4 regions of the Peribacillus sp. Aquil_B1 genome follow, and region 3 is predicted to be linked to each of the others. Evidence: riboswitches for the same ligand, from Rfam matches in the RefSeq annotation. Region 3 holds a riboswitch; each other region holds the start of a gene.
The links. Region 3 has a riboswitch for S-adenosylmethionine ahead of MPH60_RS00715 (methionine ABC transporter ATP-binding protein). Riboswitches for the same ligand answer to the same signal wherever they lie in the genome.

Region 1 (3,157 bases), 1.6 Mb from region 3:
TAATGGTGCAAACATAGCAGCAAGTTTAATGTTCCATTTCGAAGGGGCATTAAAAGGAGCGATTCTTCATCATCCAATGGTGCCTAGACGCGGCATTGCTTTGCCGTCCCTTTCGGATATACCTGTATTCATCGCTGCAGGTAAAAACGATCCGATTTGCCCGGCCGCAGAAACTGATGAACTTAATCAAATTTTACTGCAAGCTGGTGCTGCGGTGGATGTTCACTGGGAACACTACGGTCATCAGTTAACACGTTCAGAGGTTGATGCAGCAAGTTCATGGTTTCAAAAGAACTTTTTATAAGAATGAGAGGGATGAAGATGATTTCAGTTAATCCTGAAAGCCTTACTGAACGGGAAAATTATAAGTTTTTGACTGGAAGCATCATACCAAGACCAATAGCCCTGGTTACGACACAGTCCGAAACCGGTACAATCAATATAGCTCCGTTCAGTTTTTTTAACATAGTCAGTTCCAATCCTCCGATGATTTCCATTTCAGTTCAACGGAAAGAAGGAGTTTCGAAGGACACGGCCCGAAATGCAATTCAAACAGGTGAATTCGTAGTTCATATCACTGATGAAGATAATGTTGCTGATGCAAATCGAACGGCCAAGGAACTCCCGTCTGACGAAAGTGAACTGGGTCTTACCAATTTCACACAGGCTGTTAGTGATAAGGTGTCGGTACCAGGATTGCAAGAAGCGAAGGTACGCTTTGAATGCACATTGGAGCATGCGATACCGTTGGCAGGTTCGAAGAATAAACCTGGTTGTGATTTATTGATCGGGAAAATAGTCTGCTATCATATAGAGCAGGAGATTTACCATAATGGCCGAATTGACCAGAATGGGCTAAAACCTGTAGCAAGATTAGCGGGTCATACTTATACAAAACTAGGGGAATTATTTGACATAGAACGACCTTAAGGAATATGAAAGAAAAATGGCGTCACCTTTTAAGGTGTCGTCATTTTTTTTCGGTTAGCATTATCTGCATCTAATACTGTAAGCGACTGTTCCAAAAACAGTTCATATCTATGCCAAAGGTGCGATGTTCGTTTGGACTTTAAAGGAATTCTTTACAAACCGAAACAAAACTTGACAATTTTTTCATAGATTGATAAAGTTATAAAAAAATAATTTCTTATCCAGAGAGGTGGAGGGACTGGCCCTATGAAACCTCAGCAACAGGTCTGCAATGACACTGTGCTAATTCCAGGGGGTGAAACCTTGATAGATAAGACCGTACGTGTTTATTTGTCAGTAACGCACTCTTTTTTAGAGTGCGTTTTCGTTTTTTCTGGATGCAAGATAAAGGAGAGTAAGCATGGAGAACAAAAGGAAGCATGATTTTCAAAGGGAAATGCAGGCACGGCATATAATAATGCTATCGCTTGGCGGGGTGATTGGAACAGGTTTATTCTTAAGTTCGGGTTATACGATTCAACAGGCTGGCCCATTCGGCACCATCCTTTCGTATCTGATTGGGGCATTAGTGGTTTATCTAGTCATGCTATGTCTAGGTGAACTGGCAGTACATATGCCCGAGACAGGTGCGTTTCATAGCTACTCAGCTAAATACATAGGTCCTGGGACAGGGTATACAGTAGCCTGGTTGTATTGGCTAACTTGGACTGTTGCACTAGGTTCGGAATTCACGGCTGCAGGATTGTTGATGCAGAGATGGTTTCCATCAATCAATGTCTGGATATGGAGTGCGCTATTTGCCATTTTGGTCTTGGCATTAAATGCGTGGACCGTTAAATTTTTCGCTGAATCCGAATTCTGGTTTGCGTCTATAAAGGTATTTGCCATTGTGATTTTTATTATTTTGGGAGCAGCGGCAATGCTGGGTTTTATTCCAATAATTCATTCACAATCCGCTCCGTTATTCTCCAATTTTACAAGTGAAGGTTTATTTCCGAATGGTGCTTTTGCCATTCTAATGACGATGCTTGCGGTGAATTTCGCATTCTCTGGAACTGAATTAATCGGAATTGCAGCTGGAGAAACTGTGAATCCAGAAAAAACGATACCAAAGGCAATACGTATGACATTATGGAGATTGATTATCTTTTTTGTAGGAACCATCGTTGTATTATCCGCATTATTGCCTATTTCGGATGCCGGCGTATTAGAAAGCCCCTTTGTGGCAGTTCTTGAACGAATTGGTGTGCCGTATGCAGCGGATATTATGAACTTTGTCATATTAACTGCCATTTTGTCTGCTGCAAACTCGGGACTGTATGCATCATCCAGAATGCTTTGGTCACTTGCAGATAAGGAAACTATATCACCAATATTTGCAAAATTGACAAAACGGGGAGTTCCGATAAATGCAGTCCTTTTCAGTATGTTGGGCGGCTGCTTAGCCCTGTTCTCGAGTATTATTGCACCGGATACTGTTTACATAGTGCTCGTATCCATTTCTGGACTAGCCGTGGTGGTAGTTTGGATGAGTATTAGCGTGTCACAGTTTCTATTTCGCAGAAGATATATAAACGAAGGAAATTCAGTAAATGACTTGGCTTATCGAACGCCATTTTATCCACTCGTGCCAATCGTTTCTTTTATGCTATGCCTGGCTTCTTGCATAGGAATTGCATTTGATCCTACACAACGAATTGCACTATATTGTGGCATTCCATTTATTTTGTTTTGCTATGGAAGTTATTATGTGACAAAAACCATAAAGAAAAGAGGAGTAGATCATGAACAATAAAACTAACCCAATTGACGCTATTTTACGAGATCATTCAGTCATGATTTTGGACGGAGCTTTAGCTACAGAGCTAGAGAGGCATGGATGTGATTTGGACGACCCGCTCTGGTCTGCACGTGTATTACTTGAAAATCCAGAAGTGATTTATCAAGTGCATTCTGACTACTTTCGTGCTGGAGCGGACTGTGCGATTACTGCTAGCTACCAAGCCACTGTTGAAGGTTTCGCCCTCCGTGGAATACAAGAAAAAGAGGCTTTGGAGCTAATCCGTAAAACGGTTTTACTCGCAAGAAAAGCAAGAGATAATTTTTGGAAGGAAGAAAATCAAATGCTTAGGCCTAAGCCATTGGTTGCTGCATCTGTTGGCCCTTATGGGGCTTATCTTGCAGATGGTTCAGAGTATGTAGGAAACTATGGTGTATCGGATGAAAC
Region 2 (3,157 bases), on a different contig from region 3:
CACCGCACAATTGTCGTTGAATGAATGAATGCCTTCAGTCAATAATTTGACCGTTTGCAGGAAGTTATAGATGATGACTGGTTTGAATACATTCAATTCAAAGTTACCTTGGCTTGCTGCAAAGCCAATTGTAGCATCGTTACCCACGATTTGTGTTGCAATCATGGTAAGCGCTTCACTTTGTGTTGGATTGACTTTACCTGGCATGATGGAGCTGCCCGGCTCGTTTTCCGGAATGGCTATTTCGCCGATTCCACTTCTTGGACCACTTGCAAGCCATCTGACATCGTTCGCAATTTTCATTAAATCCGCCGCCAATGCTTTCAAAGCACCGTGTGCGTAGACGATTTCGTTATGGCTAGTCAAGGCATGGAACTTATTATCAGATGTGACAAAAGGATATCCTGTATCCGCTGCAATTTGTTTGGCAGAAAGTCCCGGGAATTCTTTTTTTGTATTGATTCCGGTTCCTACAGCCGTTCCGCCTAGAGCAAGGTTCAATAATTTTTGGCTGCTTTCCTCAATCATCGCTAGATCTTTATCGAGCATCGCTTTCCAACCGGAAATTTCTTGTCCTAATGTTAATGGTGTAGCATCTTGAAGATGTGTTCGGCCAATTTTCACGACATCCCAAAATTCTTTTTCTTTTGTATCGAATGTATCACGAAGTGCTTTGATGGCAGGAACCAATTTTTCAGCGACTTCCATAAAGGCTGCAATATGCATGGCGGTCGGGAAAGTATCATTTGAGCTTTGTGCCTTGTTAACATCATCATTCGGGTGAAGGGTTTCGGATTCACCATTTTCTTTTAACCATTCATTCCCTTTGTTGGCGACCACTTCATTCACGTTCATATTACTTTGCGTGCCGCTTCCCGTTTGCCAAACTACAAGCGGGAAATGTTCATCAAGCGTACCCTCAAGGATTTCCCCGCAAATCTTGACGATGGCGTTCTTTTTAACTTCGGAAAGATCACCTAGATCATAGTTCACCTTTGCCGCAGCTTGTTTAACGTATGCAAATGCACGAACTAATTCAATCGGCATTTTTTCGTTACCGATTTTGAAATTGTTACGGCTTCTCTCAGTTTGTGCTCCCCAATATTTATCAGCAGGAACTTTCACTTCACCCATCGTATCTCGTTCGATTCTGTATTCCATGTGTTCTCCTCCTATGTTTGCACTATTCATTGAAGACCCTTTGCATATGAAATGAATAATGTCGGATTATTCTTTCTCTCCATACATTGTACAAACTTTATTATTTTAAAGCAAAAATATCCCGCTGACCCTTTCCAATTTTTCTGAAAAATCCATGTTCCCTTCATGTTTATATGAAAATTCGATTATTCTTTTTAGAGACATAAAGTGTAGACACCGCTAGGCTCCAATTGACCTGGTCATGAACATCCAAGTATCATCACTCCTAAAATGTCCTTGACAGTATTTTGTATATATAGTAAATTCAAAAGAAATTGAATAATCTAAACTCTTATCGAGAGAGGTAGAGGGAATGGCCCGATGACACCTCAGCAACCTTCATTTGTTTCAAACCAATGAAAAGGTGCTAATTCCACAAGTTTGTGAACTTGGAAGATAAGAAGAATGACTCGTCCCTACTTAATCAAAGTCTTCTTCTTAAAGAAGACTTTTTTTTATTTTATATAACTCAAAGGAGCAGTGAAAACCATGTACAAACCTGAAACTTATCTTGCTCAATTAGGAAATCGCAGCGAAACGGCGACAGGAACAGTCAATCCGCCGGTATACTTTTCAACAGCTTTTCGTCACGAAGGAATTGGCCAATCGACGGGATTCGACTACACAAGGACAGGAAACCCTACACGCCAGCTATTGGAGCGATCCATCGCCGATTTGGAAAAAGGGGACCAAGGCTATGCCTGCAGTTCAGGAATGGCCGCCATCTCCACTATTCTCGCCCTTTTTAAATCCGGGGATGCCTGGATTGTCAGCGAAGATCTTTATGGCGGTACATATCGTCTGTTAGAACAAGGTTTTAAAAAATGGGGGTTGCAGTGTGACTATGTAAACACTTGTTGTTTGGAGGATATCGAAAAAGCCATCACTCCTCACACGAAAGCCATCTTCATCGAAACTCCCACTAACCCCCTTATGCAGCAAACGGACATTAGTGCCGTTGCCGCATTGGCCAAACGATATAATTTATTGTTAATCGTTGATAACACTTTTTACACGCCTCTTATTCAACAACCCATCCTGCTTGGAGCGGATATTGTGATTCACAGTGCAACCAAGTATCTCGGTGGTCATAATGATGTGCTCGCAGGACTGATCGTTGCCAGCGGCGCTGAATTATGTGATGCCCTTGCCTTCCACCATAATGGCACTGGAGCTGTCTTGAGCCCATTTGATTCTTGGCTGTTGATGCGCGGAATGAAAACCCTGGCATTGCGGATGGAGCGTCATGAAAAGAATGCCAAGATACTTGTAGATTACTTATCGGAACATGATTGTGTCACGGATGTATTGTATCCCGGCAGAGGCGGCATGATTTCTTTCCGCATCATTGATGAATCGGCGGTCAACCCATTTTTACAATCGCTCTCATTAATTTCCTTTGCAGAAAGCCTTGGAGGGGTTGAAAGCTTCATCACTTATCCTGCCACACAAACACATGCCGATATACCGCTTGAAGTCAGAACGGCAAATGGGGTTTGTAATCGCCTGCTCCGCTTCTCCGTTGGCATCGAGGATAGCGATGATTTGATCGGTGACTTGCAGCAAGCATTCGCACATGTAAAAAGGGAGGCAATACGATGACAGGTCATGATTTTAGCTTTGAAACGAAATTACTTCATAATCAGCATAAATTCGATCCGGCAACGGGCGGTGTGAGCGTTCCCATTCAGCATGCATCGACTTTCCATCAATCCAATATCGATCAATTCGGCAAGTATGATTACAGCAGAAGCGGGAACCCAACTCGCGAAGCACTTGAAGATATCATTGCCGAACTTGAGGAAGGCACTCACGGCTTTGCCTTTTCATCAGGTATGGCGGCCATTTCAACAGCCTTCCTGCTATTGTCGGCCGGAGACCATATCGTCATTTCCGAAGATGTGTATGGCGGAACGTTCAGGATGGTCACAAGCGTATTGACCCGTTTCAATATTGA
Region 3 (3,157 bases):
AAATGTAAATGTGTTCCACTTATCCATTATAATTGGAATATAAATGAAAGAGAAAAAAGATGCTTGGGATTGAGTAGAGCTGAATAAACAAATTCCTCACTTAGGGTTACCCTGCAAAGTTAGACTCGAAAATTAAAATAAATTTGTTTGTTCCAACCCAATCTCCATTACTAGACCTCTCCAAACAATATTGGATTTGTTTTTAATTTAATATTATGGCCATTTCATAAAGGGATACAGGCAATATTCTTTTCAGAAAAAATGAAATAACAAGCTTGTAAAAGTAAATAATGAAATATCATAAAAAGTGTAAGTAAAATAAGTTTGTTTGCTTGATAACTATTTCACTAAAATGATAGAGGTGGATAAATTTGATCTTTCGGACCATTGATACGGAAAAAGATAAAGATATTATCGTTAAATTCAGGAAAGATTCCTTTGTTGTAAGTTTTGGATCTGAAGCTGGTTTTGGAGATGAAAATACATATCTGCAACGAATGGAAGAAAGGGTTCGCAAATTTCCGGGGGGGCAGGTAATCATTGAAAAGGACCAAGAACCGATTGGTCAAATGGAACTTCACATTCGGGAGTATGAAGGAAACGAGATTGGATATGTGAATCTATTTTATCTTATTCCCGAATACCGCAGTAAAGGCCTTGGCAAGGAATTGGTTCGCTACGCAGAAAACTTTTTCAGGCAATTTATTGTATCCGAATACCATTTAAGGGTTTCTCCGGATAATGGAAGGGCAATTCGTTTATATACGAATTCAGGCATGAAGAAGATAAGCGAAGAAAATGAAAAATACCTTGTATGGAGAATGAGTAAATCATTATATTGATATAATTAAAAAGTATCATTTCACTATACTGTGAAAATATTTTAAGCGATGAAAAATATGGTTGACTTTAGAGGGATTAGAATATATAGTGAAGGACATAATTAAATAAAACGTTAATTCTTATCAAGAGATGTGGAGGGACTTGGCCCTATGATACCTCGGCAGCGGGTTTTTACTTTTGTAAAAATACTGTGCTAATTCCAACGGACGAAAGTTTGAAAGATAAGAAGGAGCTTTTCTTAGATAATTAATTTAAGAGTTTACTCTTTTTTATGTCTAAAAGAGGCCTCTTCTGTCTGATGACGGAAGAGGCCTCTTTTGTTTATTCAAAATGTATATGGTTATTTGGAGCATTGGTGCAATTACTCGTGAATTTCGCAGATTTACTCGTGAGTTTCGAGCATTTACTCGTGAATTCAGCGCATTTACTCGTAAGTCCCAAAAATTTAACCCTATCATTATGAAACTTTGCAAAGCTCTTCTCTGGATAATGAATTCGTACAAATAAACAACATGGGGGGAGATTGGATGATTGAGTTTCAAAATGTTAAAAAGGATTATCAAACAAAAAAACAGACTGTCGAGGCTTTGAAGGGCATCAATTTGACAGTGGAAAAGGGGGATATATTCGGTGTAGTCGGTTATAGCGGGGCCGGAAAGAGTACGTTGATCAGGCTGGTCAATTTGCTTGAAGATCCTTCAGATGGTTCAGTGATTGTTGGGGGCAAGGATTTAACCAAGTTAAGCCCGAAGGAATTACGGGCAGAAAAGAAAAAAATCGGGATGATCTTTCAGCATTTCAACCTGCTAAACTCAAAGAATGTTTTTGATAACATTGCGATGCCGCTGGTTTTATCGGGAACTCCGGCTAAGGAAATCAAAAACCGTGTAGGCGAGCTATTGGAGTTCGTTGGCTTATCGAGCAAAGCAAAGAGTTATCCGGATCAATTATCCGGCGGTCAAAAGCAGCGGATCGGCATTGCGAGAGCATTGGCTACAAATCCATCGATCTTATTGTGTGATGAAGCTACGTCGGCATTGGATCCACAAACAACGAGTGCTGTTCTGCAGCTCTTAAAAAAAATTAATAAAGATTACAATATCACCATCTTGCTAATCACACATGAGATGTCTGTCATTAGGGAAATTTGCAATAAGGTAGCGGTCATGGAGGGCGGATGTGTCGTTGAACAAGGTTCGGTTTTCGAAGTTTTTGCGAAGCCGCAAACGGATATTGCAAAAAACTTCGTGAGAACGGTCATACATGACGAAATACCACAAAGTTTCATAAAAAGCTTAGGGTCTCATATCCCGATTATTTGGAAAATTAATTTTATTGGGACTACTTCTGGTACTCCTTTACTTTCAACGATCTCGAAGAAATATGATGTTCATTTAAGTGTCTTATCAGCCAATATTTCTGAAATTCAGGAAACGCCTTTCGGGAATTTGATCATCGAAGTTACCGGGAGCAAAAATGAGGTGGACATGGCTTATCAATATATTAAAGATGAGGGGATTCTCGTCCAGGAGGTGCAGGTAAATGGGTAATACGCTTTGGGGAATGGAAATAACGGCAGACCAGCTGTTGACAGCTTTCGGTGACACACTTTATATGGTAGCCATCTCATTGGTATTCTCCGGGTTGATCGGACTTCCGCTCGGTATCCTGCTTGTCATTACAAGAAAGGGTCACATCCTGGAGAATAAATGGATTTTTAATGTATTGAACCCGATCATCAATATATTACGGTCGGTTCCTTTCATCATCTTGCTTGTAGCAGTTATTCCCCTTACCAGAATGATTGTAGGCAGCGCGATCGGAATGAATGCGGCCATTGTTCCGCTCATCTTTTACGCGGCTCCTTATATTGCACGGCTTGTGGAGAACTCCCTGTTGGAAGTGGACAAAGGGATCATCGAGGCAGCTCAGGCGATGGGGGCTACGACATGGCAAATCATTTATCGCTTTTTGATTCCCGAGGGACTTAGTTCGTTGATCCTTACATTTACAACAGCGACAATCGGGCTTGTTGGATCTACTGCCATGGCAGGTGCCGTCGGGGCAGGCGGGGTCGGCGATCTGGCTTTGGCTTACGGTTATCAAAGGTTCGATACGATGACGATGATCGTTACAGTGGCGGCGCTCGTGATCATCGTTCAATTATTGCAATCCACCGGGAATTTCGTTTCAAGAAAAATAAGAAGAAGATAAAAATAACAGGAGGTAGGAGAAATGAAAAAAATCTTATTAACGATCATGGTATTGGCATTGGCCATCGTGGCTGCAGCATGCGGGAAAGAAGAAGGTGCAT
Region 4 (3,157 bases), on a different contig from region 3:
TTCCCATGTTTTGAACCATATCATTCAACATTACATTTTCCCCAACCGTTAAATAAGGGATGAGGGCGGTATCCACTTCCTGATATACAATTTGAATGCCTTGTTCTTGAGCCGCTTTTGGCGAGCGGATATCCCGCTTCATCCCATCAATAAAAATGTCACCTGAATAATGAACATGGGCTCCGGATAAAACTTTCATTAACGTCGATTTCCCTGCTCCGTTTGCACCGACCAATGCGTGGGCTGTCCCTGATTTTACGGAAAAATCAACATCACTCAGTGCCTTCACCCCCGGAAATTCAATCGAAATCTTCTTCATTTCTAGTTGCTTGCCCATGTCCATTCCTCCTTATTGAACAGACACTCCCTTCACTGGAAAGAGAGTGTCTCTTTTTACTTCTTATAATGATCTTTCAAAACTTTCATCCAATCTTCTTCAAATTCAGTCGATACACCCCAGCCATCGACAATACCAGATAGATTTGCCATGTTCACCGCTTCTTTTGACGCTTGGATTTGCTTTTGTGAAATAAGTGAAGCCTCCAAGTCATAGGTTTGCGGCGTTTCTTCGCCCGCTAATTTTTTAGCCAGAATCCTCATATTCACTGCACCGATCAACTTGGGATCGACTGCTGCCGTGTAGGACCATGAGCTATCAGCCGATTGAATTTCCTGGAGATCTGCATTCGAAACATCTATTCCATATATCTTAACTTCATCTCGGCCCGCCTCTTTAATCGCCCGGGCTGCACCGATAGCAAAGGCATCCCATGTTGCGAAAATGGCATCCAATTTACCTTTAGGGTATTTATTCAGCATGGCTGCTACAGCATTTTGTGTCTGAACCGAAGTATCAGCAGAGGCCACTCCGAATCTTTCAACTTCTTTAATCCCAGGATTTTCTTTTAATTTTTCCTGATAGACTGCATTTCTTCGTACCATTGGAGGAAATCCATCCACCCAAAGATAGGCAATTGACGCTTCACCTTTCTGTTCTTTTATCAGTTTATCAAAAGCCAGAGTTGCCAACGCTTCATCATCTTGTGAAGTTAATGTCACGCCTTCTATTTTAGATAGATCGCTTATTGAATCGAATGTAACAACACTTTTTCCTGCATCAACCAACTTTTGAACGTCATTCACAGTTGCGGCATCATCACCATGTGAAATGATATAGCCGTCATAATCTTCCTCCAAAGCCTGCGCTATCGCATCATGGAATTTAGCCGTATCACCATTGGCTGTGTACGTATCCACTTGAAACCCCAGTGCTTCTCCTTCTTCCTTCGCCCCCGCCAGGTATTGGGCCGTATGATCATCACCGCCAATTTTACGAATCACTTTGATTCTGGCTCCATCTCCATCAGCAAATCTTTCCGGAACATTTTCAAATGATACTTTTTCTTCTTTCTTCGACTCTGTGGAACTCTGACCTGTAGAGCAACCCGTTAAAAGCAAAGCCGAAGCGATGGTTGAAATGAATATCCCTTTAATAGACCTTTTCATTTTGTTTCCCTCCATTATTACTTATTAGTCTTATCAGTTAAGTTGGTGTAAATCCCAAAATAAAAACCTCTCTAATATAGAGAGGTTTAATCGGCTGTTTTGCAGACTTGTCCCTCTCTTATCTGTCAAAACATTTCTGTTTTGCAGGATTTAGCACCAATTCCTAATGGAACGGTTGCTGGGCATCTTAGGGCCAGTCCCTCCGCCACTCTTGATAAGAGATATATGTGTTACGTTTTCGTAATTATCACTTTATAGGGATATAGTCGTAAAGTCAATAGATTTTTGAATATTTGAAATGTTCCCCGTTATTTTTTATTTTCTTTGTAGCTGGGCTAGACGCTTTTTCTCAATCTTTTCAAGCCGCTCCAACTGCCTTAATTTCACTTCGAACAAGGTGATAGGGTCACGGTAAACTTCCGGATTTTCTTTCATATGCTCCAATGCAGCCTGGTAGTCTTTAATTTCAGTCTGCGTTTGCTCTATCGTTTTTTGAAGTAAGGCAAATGAACCGCGATAGAAAAGGGAGATGTCACGATCCAATGATTTTTCAAACAATCCAAATTGGGTAAGGAAACGTTCCGTGATCATTTCCGCAACATCCAGGTAATCTTCACTTTCCAGGTATTTCTTATAACGATTGTACATATTGGCTTTATTTTGCGGTATCGCCCCAAATAGCTTCCCTGCTCCTTTAAGCAGCAATTGTGATGGAGTCCTGCGCAAAAGGATATTGACGTTTTCGATGCGGATACTGCTTGTCATCCGGTCGGCATCACGGCGCCAGTCATCCAATACCCTGAAGTCACCTGCCAGTGTAATCCGTTCTTCTTTGTATAATTCATTGAATCCGGCACTCATTTCATCCATGAACTGCTGGCTTTGTGAGAACTCCATTTGGGAACTGGCAATCCAGTCTTGAAGAGAACGGTAATATTGAGGCATGATTTTGTCAGAAATGAAGTTCTGAATCCGCTCATTCATTTCCTGGTTTAACTGTACATGGACCTGACTGAAATCACTGCTTTCCGTTAACGATTTAGAGCAATCCCTCAGTAATTCAGGAATTTTTGAATAAAGCTGATTTTTCACTTCGTCCTTAAGCGAACGATACGACCTTATGATATTTTCACTTTTTTCTTTTTCCAAATCAGCCAGTTGATTGACCGCTCCATTCAGCTTGACTTCCATCTGTTCATTCCAAGAGATGGAATGCTCGCATTTCCGCTCATTGGCTGCCCGTTTTTCTAATAGATAAGATAAAGTTTTACGAATGAATGCCAGGATTTTTTCAGATCTTCTTTCCTTCCAATTATCATCTTGATAATTCGATTGAAGGAAGGCTGAAAGGTCCTTCAATTGCTGTCGGCTGTCATAATGTTTAGAGAAAGCGAATACTTTCGCATTCGGGAAATATGCATTCACTTTATCCCATGTTTCGTCTTCCATCCGGACTGCGACCTGATCACTGTATATCGTATCCATTTTATTTAATAAGAAATGAATCGGCAGTTTCGGAGCCATCATTTGAATTTCCAATAACAGATCCCGTTCGCTGCCGGTGAAAGGCGCCCTGGCGTCAAGAACGAACATCAAACCATCACTGCCATGTAAATAGCCCTGGAAATCGGATTCCACGCTTTGTTCCCCA

Region 1: another riboswitch for S-adenosylmethionine. It lies ahead of mmuP (S-methylmethionine permease); the one in region 3 lies ahead of MPH60_RS00715 (methionine ABC transporter ATP-binding protein).
Region 2: another riboswitch for S-adenosylmethionine. It lies ahead of MPH60_RS16790 (methionine biosynthesis PLP-dependent protein); the one in region 3 lies ahead of MPH60_RS00715 (methionine ABC transporter ATP-binding protein).
Region 4: another riboswitch for S-adenosylmethionine. It lies ahead of MPH60_RS21800 (sugar ABC transporter substrate-binding protein); the one in region 3 lies ahead of MPH60_RS00715 (methionine ABC transporter ATP-binding protein).

The regions. Positions count from the first base shown of each region.
Region 1 covers NZ_JAKXEE010000001.1:1,729,174-1,732,330, forward strand. Annotated here, with positions in the region: gene MPH60_RS08630 (alpha/beta hydrolase) at 1-304, shown strand, start outside; gene MPH60_RS08635 (flavin reductase family protein) at 322-930, shown strand; SAM riboswitch class I at 1,145-1,247, shown strand; gene mmuP (S-methylmethionine permease) at 1,331-2,725, shown strand; gene mmuM (homocysteine S-methyltransferase) at 2,715-3,157, shown strand, end outside.
Region 2 covers NZ_JAKXEE010000002.1:621,949-625,105, forward strand. Annotated here, with positions in the region: gene fumC (class II fumarate hydratase) at 1-1,161, opposite strand, end outside; SAM riboswitch class I at 1,490-1,603, shown strand; gene MPH60_RS16790 (methionine biosynthesis PLP-dependent protein) at 1,690-2,802, shown strand; gene metC (cystathionine beta-lyase) at 2,799-3,157, shown strand, end outside.
Region 3 covers NZ_JAKXEE010000001.1:138,167-141,323, forward strand. Annotated here, with positions in the region: gene MPH60_RS00710 (GNAT family N-acetyltransferase) at 372-842, shown strand; SAM riboswitch class I at 960-1,071, shown strand; gene MPH60_RS00715 (methionine ABC transporter ATP-binding protein) at 1,371-2,393, shown strand; gene MPH60_RS00720 (methionine ABC transporter permease) at 2,407-3,057, shown strand; gene MPH60_RS00725 (MetQ/NlpA family ABC transporter substrate-binding protein) at 3,079-3,157, shown strand, end outside.
Region 4 covers NZ_JAKXEE010000004.1:98,299-101,455, reverse strand. Annotated here, with positions in the region: gene MPH60_RS21805 (sugar ABC transporter ATP-binding protein) at 1-337, opposite strand, end outside; gene MPH60_RS21800 (sugar ABC transporter substrate-binding protein) at 394-1,506, opposite strand; SAM riboswitch class I at 1,622-1,727, opposite strand; gene MPH60_RS21795 (GTPase domain-containing protein) at 1,822-3,157, opposite strand, start outside.